DNA from 2 places in the Paenibacillus enshidis genome. Region 2 is predicted to be linked to the other one. Evidence: riboswitches for the same ligand, from Rfam matches in the RefSeq annotation. Region 2 holds a riboswitch; the other holds the start of a gene.
What was found. Region 2 has a riboswitch for glycine ahead of gcvT (glycine cleavage system aminomethyltransferase GcvT). Riboswitches for the same ligand answer to the same signal wherever they lie in the genome.

Region 1: it holds a riboswitch for glycine, as region 2 does, so the genes downstream of both, sdaAB (L-serine ammonia-lyase, iron-sulfur-dependent subunit beta) here and gcvT (glycine cleavage system aminomethyltransferase GcvT) in region 2, are expected to answer to the same signal.

Annotation. Positions count from the first base shown of each region.
Region 1 is NZ_JBHHMI010000021.1:46,504-56,014, reverse strand. It holds gene ACE41H_RS19260 (response regulator) at 1-716, shown strand, start outside; gene ACE41H_RS19255 (Ig-like domain-containing protein) at 858-3,722, shown strand; gene sdaAA (L-serine ammonia-lyase, iron-sulfur-dependent, subunit alpha) at 3,837-4,739, opposite strand; gene sdaAB (L-serine ammonia-lyase, iron-sulfur-dependent subunit beta) at 4,766-5,452, opposite strand; glycine riboswitch at 5,541-5,623, opposite strand; glycine riboswitch at 5,627-5,740, opposite strand; gene ACE41H_RS19240 (amino acid ABC transporter permease) at 5,824-6,474, opposite strand; gene ACE41H_RS19235 (amino acid ABC transporter permease) at 6,490-7,149, opposite strand; gene ACE41H_RS19230 (ABC transporter substrate-binding protein) at 7,222-8,067, opposite strand; gene ACE41H_RS19225 (amino acid ABC transporter ATP-binding protein) at 8,097-8,825, opposite strand; gene ACE41H_RS19220 (cupin domain-containing protein) at 9,211-9,511, shown strand, end outside.
Region 2 is NZ_JBHHMI010000012.1:77,805-87,315, reverse strand. It holds gene ACE41H_RS15050 (mannitol-1-phosphate 5-dehydrogenase) at 1-1,142, opposite strand, end outside; gene ACE41H_RS15045 (PTS mannitol transporter subunit IIA) at 1,139-1,573, opposite strand; gene ACE41H_RS15040 (BglG family transcription antiterminator) at 1,570-3,648, opposite strand; gene ACE41H_RS15035 (PTS mannitol transporter subunit IIBC) at 3,728-5,185, opposite strand; gene gcvH (glycine cleavage system protein GcvH) at 5,737-6,132, opposite strand; glycine riboswitch at 6,485-6,604, shown strand; glycine riboswitch at 6,605-6,698, shown strand; gene gcvT (glycine cleavage system aminomethyltransferase GcvT) at 6,791-7,891, shown strand; gene gcvPA (aminomethyl-transferring glycine dehydrogenase subunit GcvPA) at 7,932-9,287, shown strand; gene gcvPB (aminomethyl-transferring glycine dehydrogenase subunit GcvPB) at 9,284-9,511, shown strand, end outside.

The DNA of each region.
Region 1 (9,511 bases), on a different contig from region 2:
AGCTGGATATTCGCCCTTTCGTGGAGAATTACCCGCAATTCCACCTTTTTATGGTTGGGATGGAGGCAGTGCAGCGAAAGAATCATCTGGAGCATTTTATTGTTGAAAATGTGCTCTCTGAGCTGCTGGACACGGCCGGTCATGGCTTTGTCGTCAGCCTGGACCGGTATAGCCTGCTCGGCATTGCCCGCCTTCAGGATGAATCGGAAGCAAGCAGGCTGGTCGGCCAGGTGAAGGAGCATTTGCGGCGATATTTGAAGCTGCCCTTTCAGGCGGCGGTTTCCGGACCGCACCATGATTTTGCGGGCATTCCCGATGCGGTTGCGGCGCTGCGCAGTTCATTGGAGGGCAGTCTGGTATCCGGCGGAGATGAATCTCTGAAGGAGGGGATTCATACGGTAGATGTGGCACTGCAATATATTCGTGCCCACTATACAGAGGATTTGTCTCTTGAGGGAGTAGCATCGGTCGTATTCCTGAATCCCGTCTATTTCAGCCAGCTGTTCAAACAAAAGACCGGCCAGGGCTACAAGGATTATGTCATCAGCCTGCGCATGGAGCAGGCCAAAAAGCTGCTGCTTGATCCCCAGCTGAAGCTGGCCGACATTGCCGACCGGATCGGATATCATGATGTCAGGCATTTTACACAGGTGTTTCGCCGCAAGTGCGGCATGACTCCGACGGAATACAGATTGGGTATGAAAGCAGGCGGGTGATTTCGGCTAAGTCTTGAATGAGTTCATTTATGCCATAATTGAAGTCAAAATAGGACTAAAGTATCTTAATTTCTTCCCAGCATCTACCGATATATGAACTTATGAAGTTTAAAGAATAAACATATATCGGAGGTAAATCATTTGAGGAACCGTTTGACCAAACCGCTCGCGATCATGCTGACCTTCCTGCTGTTGATCGTTGGTGCCGCACCGGCATGGGCTGCAAGTACAACTGTTTCGAAAATTGTTCTCTCAGCGAACAGCGCCCAGCTGATGGTTGGCGAGACGTTAAAGCTGAACGCTACAGCCGTATATAGCGATGCCAAAACCTCGGACGTAACGATTAATGCTGATTGGACAAGTGACGACACTTCCATTGCTTCCGTATATAACGGTACAGTTACCGCGAAGTCGGTAGGAACGGCAACGATCGTTGCCATTTTCAAGGACGGGGACGGCAAAGCATTTTCCCAATCGGCTTCCATTACAGTCACCAAGAACGTAAAAGCTTTGACCGCAGATGTAACGAGCCTGAATATTCGCAAGGGAGCATCTGAACAAATTGCACTTACAGCCACTTACAGTGATAATACGACAGACAATAAGGTGGCTAATCAGGCGGAATGGACATCCAGCAACGCCGCTGTCGCTACGGTCGTGAATGGCGCAGTGACCGGTATTGGGGCCGGTAAGGCAACCATTACCGGCGTATACGGCAAGCAGACCGTTTCGGTAGAGGTAACTGTGGATGTGGTGAAGCGCATTACGCCAAGCACCACGGATGTCTCCCTTTTGCTTAGCGAGGGTCCGGAGACAGTTACGTTGACTGCTACTTTTCCTGACGGAACAACCGAGGACGTAACGGCCGCTGCCGAGTGGTCCTCCAGTGATGAAGCGGTGGCCGATGTGCTGAAAGGCAGCATTACACCTTATAAACAGGGGACCGCAGTCATTACAGCCGAGTACGGAACAAAGACAGCCACCATCAACGTAACGGTCGAGAAAACAAGCAAGCTGACCGTAGACAATGAGGATCTGTTCCTCGGGATTGGCGGAGAGAAGCAGCTTAAATTGACCGCATCTTATCCTGAGGCCGCGGCCAAGGATGTTACCGCTGACGCTCAGTGGACATCGAGTGATGAGAGCATTGCCAGCGTGTATAAGGGCAAGGTCACAGCCAACAAAGCAGGATTAGCCACGATCACTGCCAAATATGGCGATAAAACGGCAACGGTCAAGGTAAGTGTGGAGGTTGCCCGCTATCTTGACTTTAGTCAGAGCCAGGCCATTCTTGATTCCGTTGGCGGGAAGCAGCAGCTGGAGCTGACCGCGACATTTGCGGACGGTACCCGTAAAAATGTGACAGCAAGCGCTTCTTACTTGTCCAGCAGCCCGTCCGTAGCAGATGTGAAAGACGGCTTCGTGATCGGGTATAGTGCAGGGACGACGACAATTACTGCAAGCTATGGCACACAGACGGCAACCCTGCCTGTAAAGGTGGGCCAAGTCAACACGCTGAGCGTGGACAAGTCCGAAGTCTATCTGGCTGTCAAAGGCACCCACCAGCCTGTATTGAAGGATGAAAACGAAACCGATGTTACAAGCCAGGCCACCTGGACATCGAGCAACGAAGCGGTTGCCTCTGTGTCCGACGGTGGACTGATTACGGCATATAGCTCCGGGACCGCCAAGATTACAGCGACATATGGCGGTAAAACGGCTACCATCACCGTCAATGTGGAGACAGCATCCCATTTGGACATCGGCAGCTCGAAAATTTCCATGTCCGAGAACGGGCAGGCGGTTCAATTGACAGCCAAGGTAACTTATACAGACGGATCGACGGAAATTGTAACCGATAGTACAACCTGGACATCCGATAATGACAGTATTGTATATGTGAACCAAGGCAAGCTGACGGCTTACAAAAAAGGAACTGCGATCATTACCGCAACCTACAACGGCAAAACAGCCACAGTTACCGTCACAGTTGGCGAACCTGCGAAGCTGGAAGTGAAATCCAAATCACTCGTTCTCGATATTGATGATACGTACCAGCAACAGCTCACGGTAACTTATAAAGATGGAACAACGGAAGATGTGACCAATGAAGCGGAATGGACCACAAGCAGCGCTAAAGCTGCGACAGTTGATTCTTCAGGCTTGATCACAGGCATGGCCGAGGGTGAAGCCACTGTAACGGCTACCTATGGAAGTCTGAAAGCGACCGTTAAAGTAGAAGTAGGGCTTGCTAGTGAGCTTGAGGCTGATAAATTTCTGATCGTCATGTCGGCTGGAGACGACCCCCAGCTGATTACGCTCACAGCAACGAATTCGAAGGGCGATACAAGAAATGTAACGAAAGACGCGGAATGGTCTTCAAGCAGTGCGGCGATTGCTTCCGTCAAGAACGGTAATGTCACCGCATATAAAAAAGGCAAAGCAAATATTACAGCAAAATATGGCGGTCAAAAGGTAACCATAACGGTTTACGTAGACACGGCCACAAAAATATCAGCATCCGAAGTTACCCTTTCACTGAAAACGGGTGAAACGGATAATATTAAAGTTACAGCCACGCTAAGCGACGGTTCGACAATCGACGTAACGGACAAAGCCGAATGGACAACAGGCAGCTACAAGGTAGCCACCGTGAAGGGCGGCACCGTAACGGCAACCGGATACGGCAAGACCAGTATTACGGCAAAATACGGTGGTAAAACGGTCAAAGTGCCAGTTACGGTGGATGCGCTGAAATACCTTGAGACCAGCGAGGTATTGTTGAACCTTACTGTCGGCCAGCAGGTGCAACTGGCCGGAACGGCTACGTATGTGGACGGCACAGAGGGGGATGTAACGAAAAAAGGAGTGTGGACCTCCTCCAGAATTCTGGTGGCTACAGCCAAAGACGGAGTGATTAAAGGCATCAGCAAAGGGAAAACCAACATCACGCTGAAGTTTGCCGGCAAGACAGCCAAGGTTGTTGTCAATGTAACAGAAAAATAATGGGTTTATGAGCAGAAAGGCCGCTCCCGGTGAAACGGGAGCGGCCTTTTTCCGTTATATTGCACGATGGCGGGCGTTGTACGTTGCTAAACGTTGCTGAATCAGAGAACGAAACTAACGCTTATCCCCTGGCTCTGCCTTGCGGCTGCCGGCCAGCGATTCTGTCATCCGCCGGCCCGTCGGGGTCTGGGCAAGGCCGCCTTTGGCGGTCTCCCGGTGCTTGACAGGCATGGCGCTGCCGACTTCCAGCATGACATCAATGACTTCATCCGATGGAATGGCGCTGCGTACGCCTGCCAGTGCCATATCAGCCGCAGCCAGAGCCGTAACCGCCCCGAGCCCGTTGCGGACGATACAGGGGATTTCGACGAGACCGGCTACAGGATCGCAGATGAGGCCCAGCGTATTTTTCAAGGCAAGGCCGACCGCATGAACCGCCTGCTCCGGGGTGCCGCCGCGCAGCTCGACCATGGCGCCTGCGGCCATGCCAATGGCGGAGCCGATCTCGGCCTGGCAGCCTCCTTCGGCGCCGGAAATAAATGAATTGTTGGCGATCACGTAACCGATGGCTCCCGCCGTGAAGAGGCCGCGAACCATGTGCTCATCCGGCCATCCGAATCGCTCCTGGGCGCTGATGAACACCCCTGGAATGACACCGCAGGAGCCGGCCGTAGGTGTAGCGACAATTCGCCCCATGGAGGCGTTCACCTCTGAGACGGAAAGGGCATAGGCCATGGCGAGGGCAGAGGCTTCCCCTGAGCAGGTTTCACCCGACCGGAGATAATCCGCCACCCGTTTGCCGTCTCCGCCCGTTAAGCCACTGCGTGATACGGTATCCTCCGTCTGGCCGCGGCGCACGGCTTCCTTCATCACCTCGTAATAGTCGGCCATCTGGCTGATCACGTCCTGGGCAGGCGTGTCCGTCTCCCGGGATTGTTCTTCGATCATTAAAGTGCTGATGGCCTTGGACTCTTGCCGGCAGATCTCGTTGATTTCGTGAAGATGACTGAAACGCATCGCTTATTTTGCTCCTTTATTGGCATTTATGGCAGCCGCCTGTTTTTGTTGCGGATATCGATCCTTCTTACTTCGTACATATGGGCTAATGACTGTAGCTGTGTGATGACCTGTTCAGGGACAGCGCTGTCCGTCTCAATTGCGGTTAAAGCCTCGCCGTCCCGCCCTTTGCGGTCCACATGCATATAAGCGATATTGACGCTGGCAGCCCCGAGCCCGGAGGTTACAGCCCCGAGCATGCCAGGCTTGTCGGAATGAAGCAGGATCAATGCCGGGAGCTCGCCCGTCAAATTGACACGGAACTCATTGAGCTGCTGCACATTTATATTTCCCCCGCCAATGGACGAACCGAGCAGCGTGCGCTTTTCGCCGCCGCGCTGCAGTTCAAACCGGACAGTATTGGGATGAGGAGCGGGGAGGCTGCTGGCAACAAACTCAAATGTCATCTCGGCCTGCTCCGCCCACTGCTCGGCATCGGGAATGCGGGCATCATCGGTATCATAATCAAGCAAACCGCTCAGCAGGGCCAGATCCGTGCCATGCCCTTTGTAAGTATCCGCAAAAGAGCCGTACAGCGTCATTTTGGCCTGCTCAGGCACTCCGCCAAGCCAGTGCCGGGCCATGCGGCCAAGACGAACGGCACCGGCGGTATGCGAGCTTGACGGGCCCGTCATGGCCGGTCCTATGATGGAGAACACATCCTTGAAGCGCATATCCATTCCTCCTGATATGGTGCAGTATTCATTTACTTACGTAATATGTAAGCACAAAAAAAGGACAGGACAAGGAATAGTCCCTTGTCTCTGTCCTTTGTACCTGAGAGTTTCCGACGGGCACTGGCCCGTCTTACCCCTTGGGTGGCTTCAAAAATGCTCTCTCCAGAGCTGCGTCGGCTGGCGGTACATGTACCTGAGAGATTAACTGCCGGCCGGGTGCCGTGCAGCTTGCTCCTTCGGTGCCCTGTATCCTCCTGTGGATCAGGTCTCTCCCGTCAGCTTCATCCGCGGCGGTATTCAGTTCAATGATTTAAATTAAGAGTAAAGGATGGCCGTCAGCGTGTCAATGCTCACTGGCCCATGGCTGCTCAGTGGGTCCGCACTTCCAGCTTCCTGGCAATCAGCGACATGCTATAGTTTACAGCAAAGTACAGGAACGCCGCAAACAGCAGGGCCGGAATAACGAATGACTGATTCTGGGCACCGGCAATTTGTGCGCTGTGCGTCAGCTCAGGCAGCGAGATGATGACTGCCAGCGAAGTATCCTTCATCAATGAAATGTACTGGCTGACCAGCGGAGGTATCATGCGCCGCAGGCCCTGCGGGAGAATGATGTGCCACAAGGTCTGGGTGTAATTCAGTCCGGACGACCTTGCAGCTTCAATCTGCCCCTTATCGACCGATTTCAGGCCGCTGCGCACCACTTCGGCAATCATGGCGCCTTCGAAAATGGACAAGCCGATGATGGCACACCATTTCAATTCAACATCAAATCCGAGCGGCTTGAGGACGAGGAACAGGAAATAAATGATGAGCAGAAGCGGCAGGTTGCGGATCAGGTCAATAAGGGTGGCAGCCGCCTGCGAGATCACGGGGATTCGAGTATAACGCAGAATCCCGAAGATAATACCCACGATTGTGCTGATGGCAATGGACCAGATGCCGACTTCCAACGTAAGGAGGAAGCCCTGCAGTATAAATTTGACGTTAGGCCCGGAAAATAATCCAGCAAAATCCATAACAGGCATCCCTCCTTAAGTTGTTTTGGCCAGCCGTTTTTCCATGTACAGCATGACAAAGCTGAGCGGAAGGGTGACGACCAGATATAATAAAGCGGTGAATGCATAAACGCTGACAGGCAAAAATGTCTCCGAATTGATCCGGTCGGACATCAGCATCAAATCCGCAGCGGCCACGACAGCGAGAATGGATGAGTTCTTGAACAGGTTAATGAACTGATTGCCGATGGCCGGCAGCGCGATCTTGATGGCCTGCGGGAGAATGATATGGATCATCGTCTGATTGTACGTCAAGCCGGACGAGCGGCCGGCTTCCATCTGGCCTTTGGGCACCGTCTGAATACCGGCACGCAAGGCTTCCGCAATATAAGCGGCGGTGTAAATACTTAATCCGATGGTACCTGATTTAAAACCGTCAAGGTTGATGCCCAGGGGACCCAGACCGTAATAAAACAGATAGACCGTAATCAGTAACGGGATATTGCGAAATATTTCCACATAAACGGCACCAAGCCAATTCAGCGGTTTGAAGGGTGCTATCCGGAAAACGGCAATCAGGGCGCCGAGCAGAAAGCTTGCCGCAAGCGCAATCAGGCTGGCCTTGATCGTGTTCAGGAAGCCTTCCATGTACAGGTTCCAATAATTGAACAGGATATTCATGTCAAAAGTTAGCATGTCGGATCACACCTCCGTTAACCGATGGCAAGAAAGAAGGAGCACGCTGCTGCGGCTCCTTCCGCCATTCTTTTATTCAGGTTTAACGCCAAGCCATTGCTCATACAGTTTGTCATATTCACCGCTTGACTTCAGGTCAGCCAGCGTATCGTTGACCGCCTGCTGCAGATCGCTGGAGCCTTTCTTCACTGCGATGCCGTAGGGTTCGTCCGTGAAGTTGCCGCCCACCAGCTCGAAGTTCGGGTCCTGCTGCTGCATTCCGAGCAGAATGGCGTTGTCTGTTGTCAGGGTGTCGCCTTTATTGGCTTTCAGCGCGTTGAATGCATCCTGGTAGTTTTCAAATTCAAGCACTTCGGCTTCCGGAGCCTTTTCCCTGATATTTTTTACGGAGGTGGAGCCTTTAACGGCGAGCACGGTTGTGCCTTTGGTCAAAGAATCTACGCCAGTAATCGGGCTTCCCTTCGGAACGAGCAGGGACTGGCCTGCTTCAAAATATACGTTGCTGAAGTCAACCTGCTGCTTGCGTTCTTCCGTAATCGTCATCGTTGCGACGATCATGTCGATTTCGCCGTTTTGCAGGAGGGGAATGCGGGTCTTGGAGGTTACTTCTTTCAATTCAATCTTGGATTCGTCACCCAAAATGTGCTTTGCGATCGCTTTTGCGATATCCACGTCGAAGCCTTCGATTTCACCGGTGCCGGTGTTTTTCAGACCGAATAGCTTGGTGTCGCTCTTTACGCCGACAACGAGCTTGCCGCGTTCCTTGATGGCATCCAGCGCGCTTTGCGCTTTGCCGCCGGATTCACCGGAAGAGCCGGTGTTTGTGCCGGATGAAGCATTGTTGCCGCATGCGGCAAGAACGAGAGCGAAAGAGAGGACGAGCAGCAAAAGCGCATTCCATTTCAAACCTTTTTTCATAAGATTGAACCCCTTTCAAATCTTTATATTTAGTGGTTGATCAAACGGCTAAGGAACGTGCGTGCACGTTCTTCACGCGGCTCGGCAAAAAACTCGGCCGGCGTGCTGTCTTCCAGAATCTGACCCTGGTCCATAAAAATGACCCTGTCGGCAACCTCGCGGGCAAAGCCCATCTCATGGGTGACAATCACCATCGTCATACCATCATGGGCAAGAGAACGCATCACATCAAGCACTTCACCAATCGTCTCGGGGTCGAGTGCCGACGTCGGCTCATCAAACAGCATGACCTGGGGCTTCATGGCTAGCCCTCGTGCGATGGCGACACGCTGCTGCTGTCCTCCGGATAGCTGTGAAGGATAGCTCTGTGCCTTGTCTTCAATGCCGACCCGCTTAAGATAAGTCATGGCTGTCGCGGCGGCTTCCGATTTGGTCACACCGAGAACCTTCGTCGGAGCAAGCACGATGTTGTCAATGACCCGCTTATGAGGATAAAGGTTAAAGTGCTGGAAAACCATACCGATGTTGCGGCGGAACTTGTTGATGTCCACTTTCTTGTCATGAAGCTCCACACCGTTGACGATCAGCTCCCCGCTGGAAATCGCCTCCAGACGGTTCATACAGCGAAGCAGCGTACTCTTGCCGGAGCCGGAAGGGCCGATAATCACAACGACCTGGCCTTCTTCAATCGTCAGGTTGATGTCTTTCAGAACTTGAAAGCTGCCGTAATGTTTGTTGACGTTCCGAAACTGAATCAGAACGAGCCCCCCTTTGTCTGTGCTTAAGCTCTAGGTTCAGTAGCCAGTAGCCAGTAGCTAGTGTCTATGCCTCCATTTTAACATTGTAATTGTAAAATTAACACATTTTTGTTATGTAAGCTAATAGAACACGATAAAGATAGATAATTAATGATACAATGAGATTATGGGAATTTCAAGATTTTTTGTGAAGAAAGATAACACAGGATTAAGATATGATTAAGATATGGAAGCATAAGCATATAGATGTGGAGGCATAAGCATATCGTAAAGGGAATATAGTATTTCACGACTGCCACGTGACAAATGTATGTAAGTGTCTTACAGTAGAGGGAGCGTCTTTGTTTGAATAAGGCTATATTTTTAATAAAGGAAGGTAATGATGATGAGCAAACCTGTTTCCCCGCTGGTGGCGGCATTACATATGGAACCGCATCCCGAAGGCGGATGGTACAAGGAGATGTGGAAGGCCAATTTTCAAATTCCCAAACCGGTGCTGCCGGACGTGTATTCCGGCCCCCGCTTTGCTGCGTCTTCGACGTATTTCCTGCTTCATCCCGGTGAATTCTCCGAGTGGCATGTGGTGCACTCTGATGAGCTCTGGCTGTACCACAGCGGGAGTCCGATCGAGCTGAAGCTGGGAGGCAGCGGCGTAGAGCCTGGCGAAGAAACCGTCATTATTGTAG
Region 2 (9,511 bases):
GCGTTTAATTTCTCATACTGCTCCAAAATTTGGCGATGAACAGGATGGTCCTGTGGAATCGACGTATAATGGGTGATTGCAGCAGCTAATCCTTCAGTGCGGATCGCTTCCTGCAGCTCTACGGCTTCAGGGTCCTCGCTAACGTTGAACTTGCAGGCAGCCGCCATGCCAAGGGCCAGATGATCCGGGTTGATGCCGTATTCATGGGCTTGCAGGGCCGGACGAACGAGACGGTCGTTCGGCGACAGCTTCCGCAGCGGTGAGCGGCCTACACGGGTAACTTCATCGGTCAGGTTCGGATTGCGGAAACGGTCCAAAATTTTGCTGATATATTTGTCATGCTCTGCCTGATCAAATCCGAAACGTTTGACCAGCACAGCTCCGGTCTCTTCCAGCGCTCCGCGCACAGAAGCGACCACGTTCTCGTCGGCAATGGCCGTCTGGATCGTCTCAAAGCCTGCCATATAGCCAAGATAAGCTGCAACACAATGCCCTGTGTTTACGGTAAACAGCTTGCGCTCAATGTAGGGCTCCAAATTGTCCACATACAGCACACCTTCGATTTCCGCATGGTCCGGAGCCATTTGGGAACGGTCAACCACCCATTCGTAAAAAGGCTCCACCTGCACATGCAGCGGATCCTCGTGGTGCTGGATCGGCACGATCCGGTCTACCGCCGCGTTCGGGAAATATACGGAAGCCTCCGCTTTCGCACGAACATCCTCTTCCAGCAGGGCAAATACATGCTCCTTCAGCTGCGCGCTGCCACCGATGGCATTTTCACATGCGATCACATGAAGCGGGGATGCCCCGTCTGCAATCCGCTGTGTGATGCCTTTGGCAATTCCCGGCGCGATATGCTTCAGAATATTAACGCCAACCGCTGTCGTCACCAAATCCGCAGAGGCCACGGCGCTGGCTACCTCATCCACATTTTTTCCGTCAATGGCGGTTACATTAGTTACGATTTCCGTGTCCTTGGCATCATTGGCCAATTCCACGGTATACTGCTTGCGGCTGCGCAGCTCGGACACGAGTGTATCGTTGACATCAGAGAAAATCACTTCATAGCCGGCGCGTGACAGCAGCAATCCGATAAATCCGCGTCCGATGTTGCCTGCTCCGAAATGGACCGCTCTCATAGTTCCATCTCGCTTTCAAACAGGTCGATAATTTCCTGTGCGCTGCTGGCATTACGCAGTTTGTCCATATTCTCTTCCTCGGAGCATACCACAGCGATTCCGGTCAGAATCTCCATGTGTTCTCCTCCCTGTGCCGCGATGCCGATCACCATATATGCGTTCTCCCCATTAAAATCCACACCCTGCGGGAACTGGATAATGGAGATGCCTGTAGAGTTGATGAATTCCTTGGATTCTTTCGTTCCGTGCGGAATCGCCAGTCCGTTGCCTACATAGGTGGACACGATTTCCTCACGCTCGATCATTTTGTCGATGTATGCTTCCGTAATGTGACCGGCATCCAGCAGGATCTGGCCCGCCATGCGGATCGCCTCGTATTTGTCATTCGCTGTTGCGTTCAATTTTACTTTGTCTGTGGACATGATGCTCATTGTATGGTCCTCCCTGTCTCTAATTTACTGCGAAAAAAATCGGCCAGTTCATCCGCCATATAGCTGGTGATCTCATCCCGGCTTCCGTTCTCCAGCAGCGTAATCATCTCTCCCTGAAGCAGCAATGCGCTGATTTCACTGAGCACCTCCAGGCTTTCCTTGGACAGCTCGCGCGGACCCAGCATTAACAGCACCTGCTTTACTGCTTCTTGTGCTCCTTCCAACTGCAGCGGCTCGTTCAGCCTGTAGAGCGATAGCGAAGGCGTGCGGATGTGTCTGCTGCGTGTATGGAACAAGGCAAGCGGTGTATCTGGAATCACCTGGCTGCCTTGCTGCTCTCTTTCGGCCAGAAGCTCAGCCACCGCTTCCGGATCATTCACGGTTCCCCGTCCGACCTCGGAAATGCACATGGCATACAAAACTTCATTCATATCCATTCCATGGTTATCCAGCGGATAAACATGAAAATTCTGCACGATCCGCACAATCTCCTGCAGACTGTCCTTCAACCCGACCAGCCACCCCAATCCCTGGTTCGGCTCCACGGTCTGCCTTTGCCTGCCGCTGACTTTCTTGAGTGTTATGTTCTGGATAAAATGACGCAGGCGGTCACTCTCCTCCTGCGTCAGCAGTGGACTGATTTTCAGATAACGGTCCCTCTCAAGCGGCAGATCGACGGTCGAAATGACCAGGTCGTAATCCTCCTTGGGAATACGGGCCGCCTCGAACCACGAGGCCCGGTCCACAATCCTGATTTGCGGAAGCTCCTTCGCCAGCCGGGTGGCCAGCAGTCTGGAAGATCCGATTCCGCTGGTGCATACCACAATGGCACGCACCTCCCGCTGCAGCTGGCGCAGCCGCTCAATGGAAGCGCCGAAGTGCATGACCAGAAAACCCACTTCTTCATCAGGCACATTCAGCTCAATCATACCCGATACGGCCTCCTTGACCGCTTCGAACAGTTCGGCATAATCCTTGCGGATCTGCTGCAACAACGGATTGCGGATATCATTTCCTTCTTTCAGCCGTTTCATGACTGGCTCGACATGGGCAATCAGACCTTCACGCAGGAGGCGATCCTCTCCAAAATGCACACCTGCGTTTTCCTCCACCCGGCGGATCAGCTCATTCACAATTTCCAACAGCACCAGATCATCCAGCGGCAGCAGCCTTGTCGAGCGGTCCTCGGCGGAGCGGAACAGATGTCTGAAATATTTTTTCTCCTGCTCCGTAAAGTGAAGGGACAGCGCAACCGACAGTTCGGCGCAAATGCGCTCCACCATCGCGGCACGGACCTTATCCTCCTCTTCATGGGTCCCCAGGATCAGCTCCGATTCCGGCTGCTTGGCCACAAACCCCCGCCGGATGCGGGCGATGGCTACGGAAAGCTGAATCAGCAGCTCCATGTATTTGCTCTCCACCATGTTTTCCAGCCATTTTTCATTCGGCTGCCACAAGGCGTTCTCCACCGTCAGCATCACATCCCTGCCGATCAGTTCCATCAGTTTATCCATGGCATGGGATGAATGTCTGGACAAATCCCTTCCGAACAAATCGGATTCATCCAGATGCTCCAGCCCCAACTCGGAAATAGCCCGCCTGATGTCGGATTCCCTGCCTGTGATCCGCACACCGTAACCGCGCCTTCGCACAAGGGTAAGCCCGTGCTTCTCGATCCAGGACTGCAGCTCGTCAAGATCATGGCTGACAGTCGCGACCGTTACCTTTAAATCAGCCGCCAGCGACAGCAGCTTGATCGGCTCTCTGTCATCCAGCAGTATACATAAGCTGTAAATTTTTCTTTCTTCTGCTGAATACTCTACCGATTCCGAACGGAAAAGCTGCTGGCGAAGCTGGAAAAGCCGAGAGGGATCGGCATCCAAATGGATTCCGATCCCGGATTTTTTCTCCAGCTTGACCCCATTGGGCTCCAGCCATTTCTCCACCGCGCTCAGCTCGCGCAGAACGGTTCTCGTGCTGACATTGATGCGGGCGGCAATGTCGCCCGCAGTCACCTCTTTCGTCTGCTGCAGCAGGAATTCAAGAATTTCGCTTTGTCGTTTGGTAATATTCATGATACCCGTCCCTCCCGATTCGCCCTTGAACTGCCTGTGCCATTGACCTGAAAAAGCTTTGCCAAAAGGCAATTAAGATTTATTTTTTCAGACGTTCAACCAATTCCTCATATTCAGGGCTCTTCAGGAAGTTGTCGATGGAAATATGCTCCGCCTTCGGCGCAACCGTTTTGGCACGGTCAGTCAGCGTTTTCTGTGTAATAACGATGTCGGCGTCCTGCGGAATTTCGCTGATTGCCGTGTTCGTTACGACCACATCCACGCCGGCCTCCTTCATTTTCTTGCGGAGGATGGATGCGCCCATTGCGCTTGATCCCATACCCGCATCACAGGAGAATACGATTTTGTTGACATTTGTTTTCACATTGCTGGAAGCTATTGCTGCCGCACGATCCGCTTCACGGTTATCGGCAGCCACGGCTGCATTACCTGTTTTGCCTTGGTTCTTCATATCTTTCATGCGTTCAGACGCATCTTCCAGGTTATCATCTGTTTGCTTGCCTGTTTTCAGCAGAATCGCAGCAATGACGAAGGATACAACAGCTGCTACAACGACACCTGCCAGCATCGGCAGATAACCGCCTTTTGGCGTCATAAGGAAGTAAGCGAAAATACTTCCTGGCGAAGGAGCTGCTACCAGACCGGCGCCTGTAATCATAAATGTAAACGTACCTGCAACACCGCCTGCCATTGCGGCCAGGATCAAAATCGGTCTCATCAGAATGTACGGGAAGTAGATCTCATGAATACCGCCAAAAAAGTGGATGATCGCTGCACCTGGAGCGGAAGCTTTAGCCGTTCCGCGACCCAGGAAGCAATAAGCAAGCAGAATGCCAAGACCTGGACCAGGATTGGACTCCAGCATGAACAAAATCGATTTGCCCATCTGTGAGGCCTGCTCGGTTGCAAGTGGCGTCAAAATGCCGTGATTAATAGCATTGTTCAGGAACAATACTTTACCCGGCTCAATGAGCAGGTTAACGAGCGGCAGAAGTCCTGCATCCATCAAAAACTGTACACCAGCAGATAACACACTGCTGATCGCTTGAATAACTGGACCTATAATTGTATGCGCAAGCAGTGCAAGCGCCCCACCGATAATACCAGCGGAGAAGTTGTTGACCAGCATCTCAAAACCGGACTTTATTTTACCTTCAACCGCTTTGTCAAACTGTTTGATTACCCAGGCACCAAAGGGGCCTGCAGCCATTGCGCCGAGGAACATCGGAATGTCTGCACCGACAATGACACCGATGGTCATGATCGCGCCGACCACGCCACCACGCTGACCATGTACCATAGTACCACCCGTGTAACCAATAAGCAGCGGCAGCAGGTACGTAATCATTGGACCGACCAACGCTCCAAATGTTTCATTCGGGAACCAGCCTGTTGGAATAAAGAGGGCCGTGATTAACCCCCAGGCGATAAATGCGCCCATGTTTGGCATAACCATGCCGCTCAGGAAGCGTCCGAATTTTTGCACTCCAACGCGCAAGCCTCCGCCGCTTCCGGACTTAGCGTCCACTGAACTCATGTTAAAAACCTCCTCAATGTATTGAAACCTTAACAAGGATTCGTCAAAATTTGCTACTAAAACGAAGTAATTTGTCGCTTTTTGCGATTTTGTCAAACCCTTAGGTAAAAGGCCTCATATCCTTTTGCTTACCTTCATCCTAATTGAAAACGGTATCTCCATCAATAAAATGAAAATGCAGTTTCGTCATCAACGTTGATGACAGAATTTAAATTTAAGATTTTCAGGGGAATTTGACCCTTATGCCAATCGCAATTCCTCACACGACCAAAGTCGCATGTCTCCTGCGCGGTTATGAATATAGCCTAACCTTAATATAAACTAAGTTCCCCTGTATTAACCGTAATTCCCCTGAACATAATGTCTTTGCTCCAAATTTTTCGGATAAACGACAAAAAAGCATGACTGCTGTATCCCTCATGTAGGTATCAGGCTGCCATGCTTATAAAACATGCTTGCAAAAACGAATATACGCTTGTATATACTTTATGCGATTTTCTTGAAAAAAGTAATAAATAGGACAAATGCCCTATTTTTGAGTGAATGTTTCATTAAGCTTCTTCCACAAGACGACTGTACGCCTCTGCGCTCAGCAGCTTGCTCACCGCGTCATTAACATCGCCATTCACCCGGATTTCAAGCATCCAGCCATCCTCGTACGGAGAGCTGTTGACCAGTTCCGGCGAGTCCTGCAGCGACTCGTTCACTTTAATTACGGTGCCGCTTAACGGCGCATACAGGTCAGATACGGTTTTTACCGACTCGATCGTGCCTACGCTTGCACCGGCTTCCAGAGATGTTCCCTCCCCTGGCAGCTCGACAAAGACAATGTCGCCAAGCTGATGCTGCGCGAAATCGGATATGCCGACAAGCAGGGTACCTTCATCCGTAATTTTTACCCACTCATGCTCTTCGCTGTACAAATAGTTTTCTTTAACTTCGCTCATGTATACCGCTCCATTTCCACTGGAATTTCACACCATAAAACATTTCATTGTTCCCTTAAACTGTTCTTTGCAACTTCTCGTTTTCAACGTAAGATTAAGCCAAGCAAGATTTAAATGTCAATATAGCTTACAGAAAACCGCGTATTTTTTTCCGGATAGAAGCACTTTAGGAAGGGTAATGGCTTACATTTTGTAATCAGTCCTAAAAATATGACAAATTTATTGACATATGTCCGGTGATCGCGTATTAATGGTTATAGATTGAATAGCGGATGAACGTATAGGGAGAGATTACCGACATTCCGGGAAAAATGATGCGCCAAGGCGGCATCTGAACAGGCCCGAGCGGGGCGGCAGCATGGAGGGTGAGCCAGACCCGTGCTTGCTTTGCACCCGCGGAATCAGCAGGTAACGCCGAAGGAGTAAGCCGACGAGCGGTGAATCTCTCAGGCAAAAGGACCTTTACCGGACGCGACTCTGGAGAGAATCCGCGGCAGCGGGTCACCCAAGGGGAAACCTGTAATCATGCAGGGCAACTCTCAGGTATCAAGGACAGAGCTGAAGAATGGCAGGGCTGGGCAGCCATGCACCGTTCTTTGGCCTGTCCTTTTTTTGCTTTTTCATAAGCTATGCCAACTCTTTTGCGAGGTGAATTGTATTGACTGCATTGAAAAGAACACCGCTGTACCCGCTGTATGCCGGATATTCCGGCGTGCGCTGCATTGATTTTGGCGGCTGGGAGCTGCCTGTCCAGTTCAGCGGCATCCAAAAGGAGCACGAGGCCGTACGGGAACGTGCCGGACTGTTCGATGTCTCCCATATGGGAGAATTCAACGTTACAGGCACGGGAGCCGAAAGCTTTTTGCAGCGCGTAACGACCAACGATGTTTCCAAACTTGAAGACGGGCAGGCCCAGTATACGCTGATGTGTTATCCGGATGGAGGAGTCGTGGACGACCTGCTTGTTTACAAACGCAGTGTTGATTCCTATATGCTCGTCGTGAATGCCTCTAATATCGCAAAGGATTGGGAGTGGCTTCAGCAGCATAAACCGGATGATGCGCAAATGGAGAATATATCGGATCAAACTGCGCTGCTCGCCCTTCAAGGTCCTGCAGCAGCAGAGATCCTTTCCGTAGCCGTAGATAGCAATGTCGCTTCGCTCGGCTCCTTCCGCTTTATTGAACACGCCGGCTTATTCGGCGCATCCGCGCTTGTATCCCGCACAGGATATACAGGTGAAGACGGCTTCGAGATCTACTGCCGTGCTGAGGATGCCCCGCTGATTTGGCAGGGGCTGATGAAAGCGGGAGAAGCTCACGCGCTGGTGCCCACCGGGCTGGGTGCACGGGATACGCTGCGCTTTGAAGCAAAACTGCCGCTGTACGGTCAGGAGCTGTCTGCGACGATTTCCCCGCTGGAGGCGGGACTCAGCTTTTTCGTCAAGCTGGATAAAGGGCCGTTTATCGGACAGGAAGCGCTGCTTGCGCAAAAGGAGCAAGGGACTCCTCGCAAGCTCGTCGGTCTGGAAATGCTGGACCGCGGCATTCCACGTTCACATTACCCGGTATTCTTAGAATCAGAGCAGATTGGCGAAGTGACGACAGGCACACAGTCCCCTACTCTGAAGCGGAATCTGGGGCTTGCGCTGATTGACAGCCGTTTTGCCCAGCTTGGCACACAGGTTGAGGTGGAAATCCGGGGCAAACGCCTCAAAGCTGAGGTAGTCAAGGCACCATTCTACAAACGCACAAAATAGAGATAATCGGAACAGACCGGATATTGAGAGGAGCGCAGTCATGAATCAGCACAGATACTTACCGATGACCGAGCAGGATCGCGCCGAGATGCTTCGTACCGTCGGCGCCGACAGCATGGAGGACCTGTTCAAGGATATTCCCGAAAAAATTCGTTTCCAAGGTGAGCTTCCCGTTTCTTCCAGGCTGGATGAGCGGGCTCTGACCCGTCATATGTCGGCACTGGCCGGCAGAAATGCCAGCAGCGAGACCCACGCCAGCTTTTTGGGCGCAGGCATCTATGATCACCATATTCCGTCCGTGATCAATCATGTCATTTCCCGCTCGGAATTTTACACCGCCTACACCCCTTATCAGCCGGAAGTCAGCCAGGGCGAGCTGCAGGCCATTTTTGAATTTCAATCTTATATATGTGAGCTTACCGGCATGGCAGTAGCCAATGCCAGTATGTATGACGGCGCAACCGCGCTGGCCGAAGCAGGCAATCTGGCGGCAGCCGCCACGCGCCGCAAACGAATCGTCGTATCCCGCTCCGTTCATCCGGAGGCGCGTCAAGTGCTGAATACTTACGCACATGGCCTTAACCTGGAAATTGTGGAAGTGGGCTGCAAAAACGGCGTGACCGATCTTGAAGCGCTCACGGCAGCGGTAACAGAGGACACCGCCGCCGTGCTCGTGCAGAACCCCAATTTCTTCGGTTCTATTGAAAATATTAGGCCAATGGCCGATTTAATTCATGCACAGAAGGGTCTGCTAGTGGTCAGTTCCAATCCGCTCTCGCTCGGGCTGCTTGAAGCGCCGGGCAAGCTGGGGGCCGATATCGTCGTCGGTGACGCGCAGCCGCTTGGCATCTCCTCTTCGCTCGGCGGACCAACCTGCGGTTATTTCGCCGTATCCCAGGAACATATGCGCCGCATTCCGGGAAGAATCGTCGGCCAAACGAAGGACCGCAACGGCAAACGCGGCTTTGTCCTTACCCTGCAGGCACGCGAGCAGCATATCCGCCGCGAAAAAGCGACGTCAAATATTTGCTCCAACCAGGCGCTGCTTGCACTCTCCGCGTCCGTCTATATGTCCGTCATGGGCAGAAGCGGCATGGTCGAGGTGGCTGAGTTGAATCTGCATAAAAGCCGGTACGCCCTTGAACGTCTCACATCCCTGCCTGGAATAAAGACGGCGTTTACTTCCCCGACATTTAATGAGTTCGTGCTCATCCTGCCGGGGGATACAGATATGCAGACCTTGCAATCACGTCTGCTGGATGCCGGTTTTATCGGCGGCTACGATCTGGGCAGAGATTACGAAGAATACAAAAACCACATGCTGATCGCCGTAACGGAGCAAAGAACCAAAGAAGAGATTGACCAATTCGCATCGGTGCTGGAGGAATTGCTATGACTCAATCCGAACAAGATATGCCGCTGATTTTTGAACTGAGCCGTCCGGGCCGGGTTGCGTATTCACTGCCCGCATGCGACGTACCGCGCCGTCCTGCTGACGAGCTCATTCCTTCCGAGCTGCTGCGCAGCGAACCTGCGGCGCTGCCGGAAGTCTATGAGGTTGACGTCATCCGTCATTATACCGAGCTGTCCCGCCGCAACTTCGGGGTGGATAACGGTTTT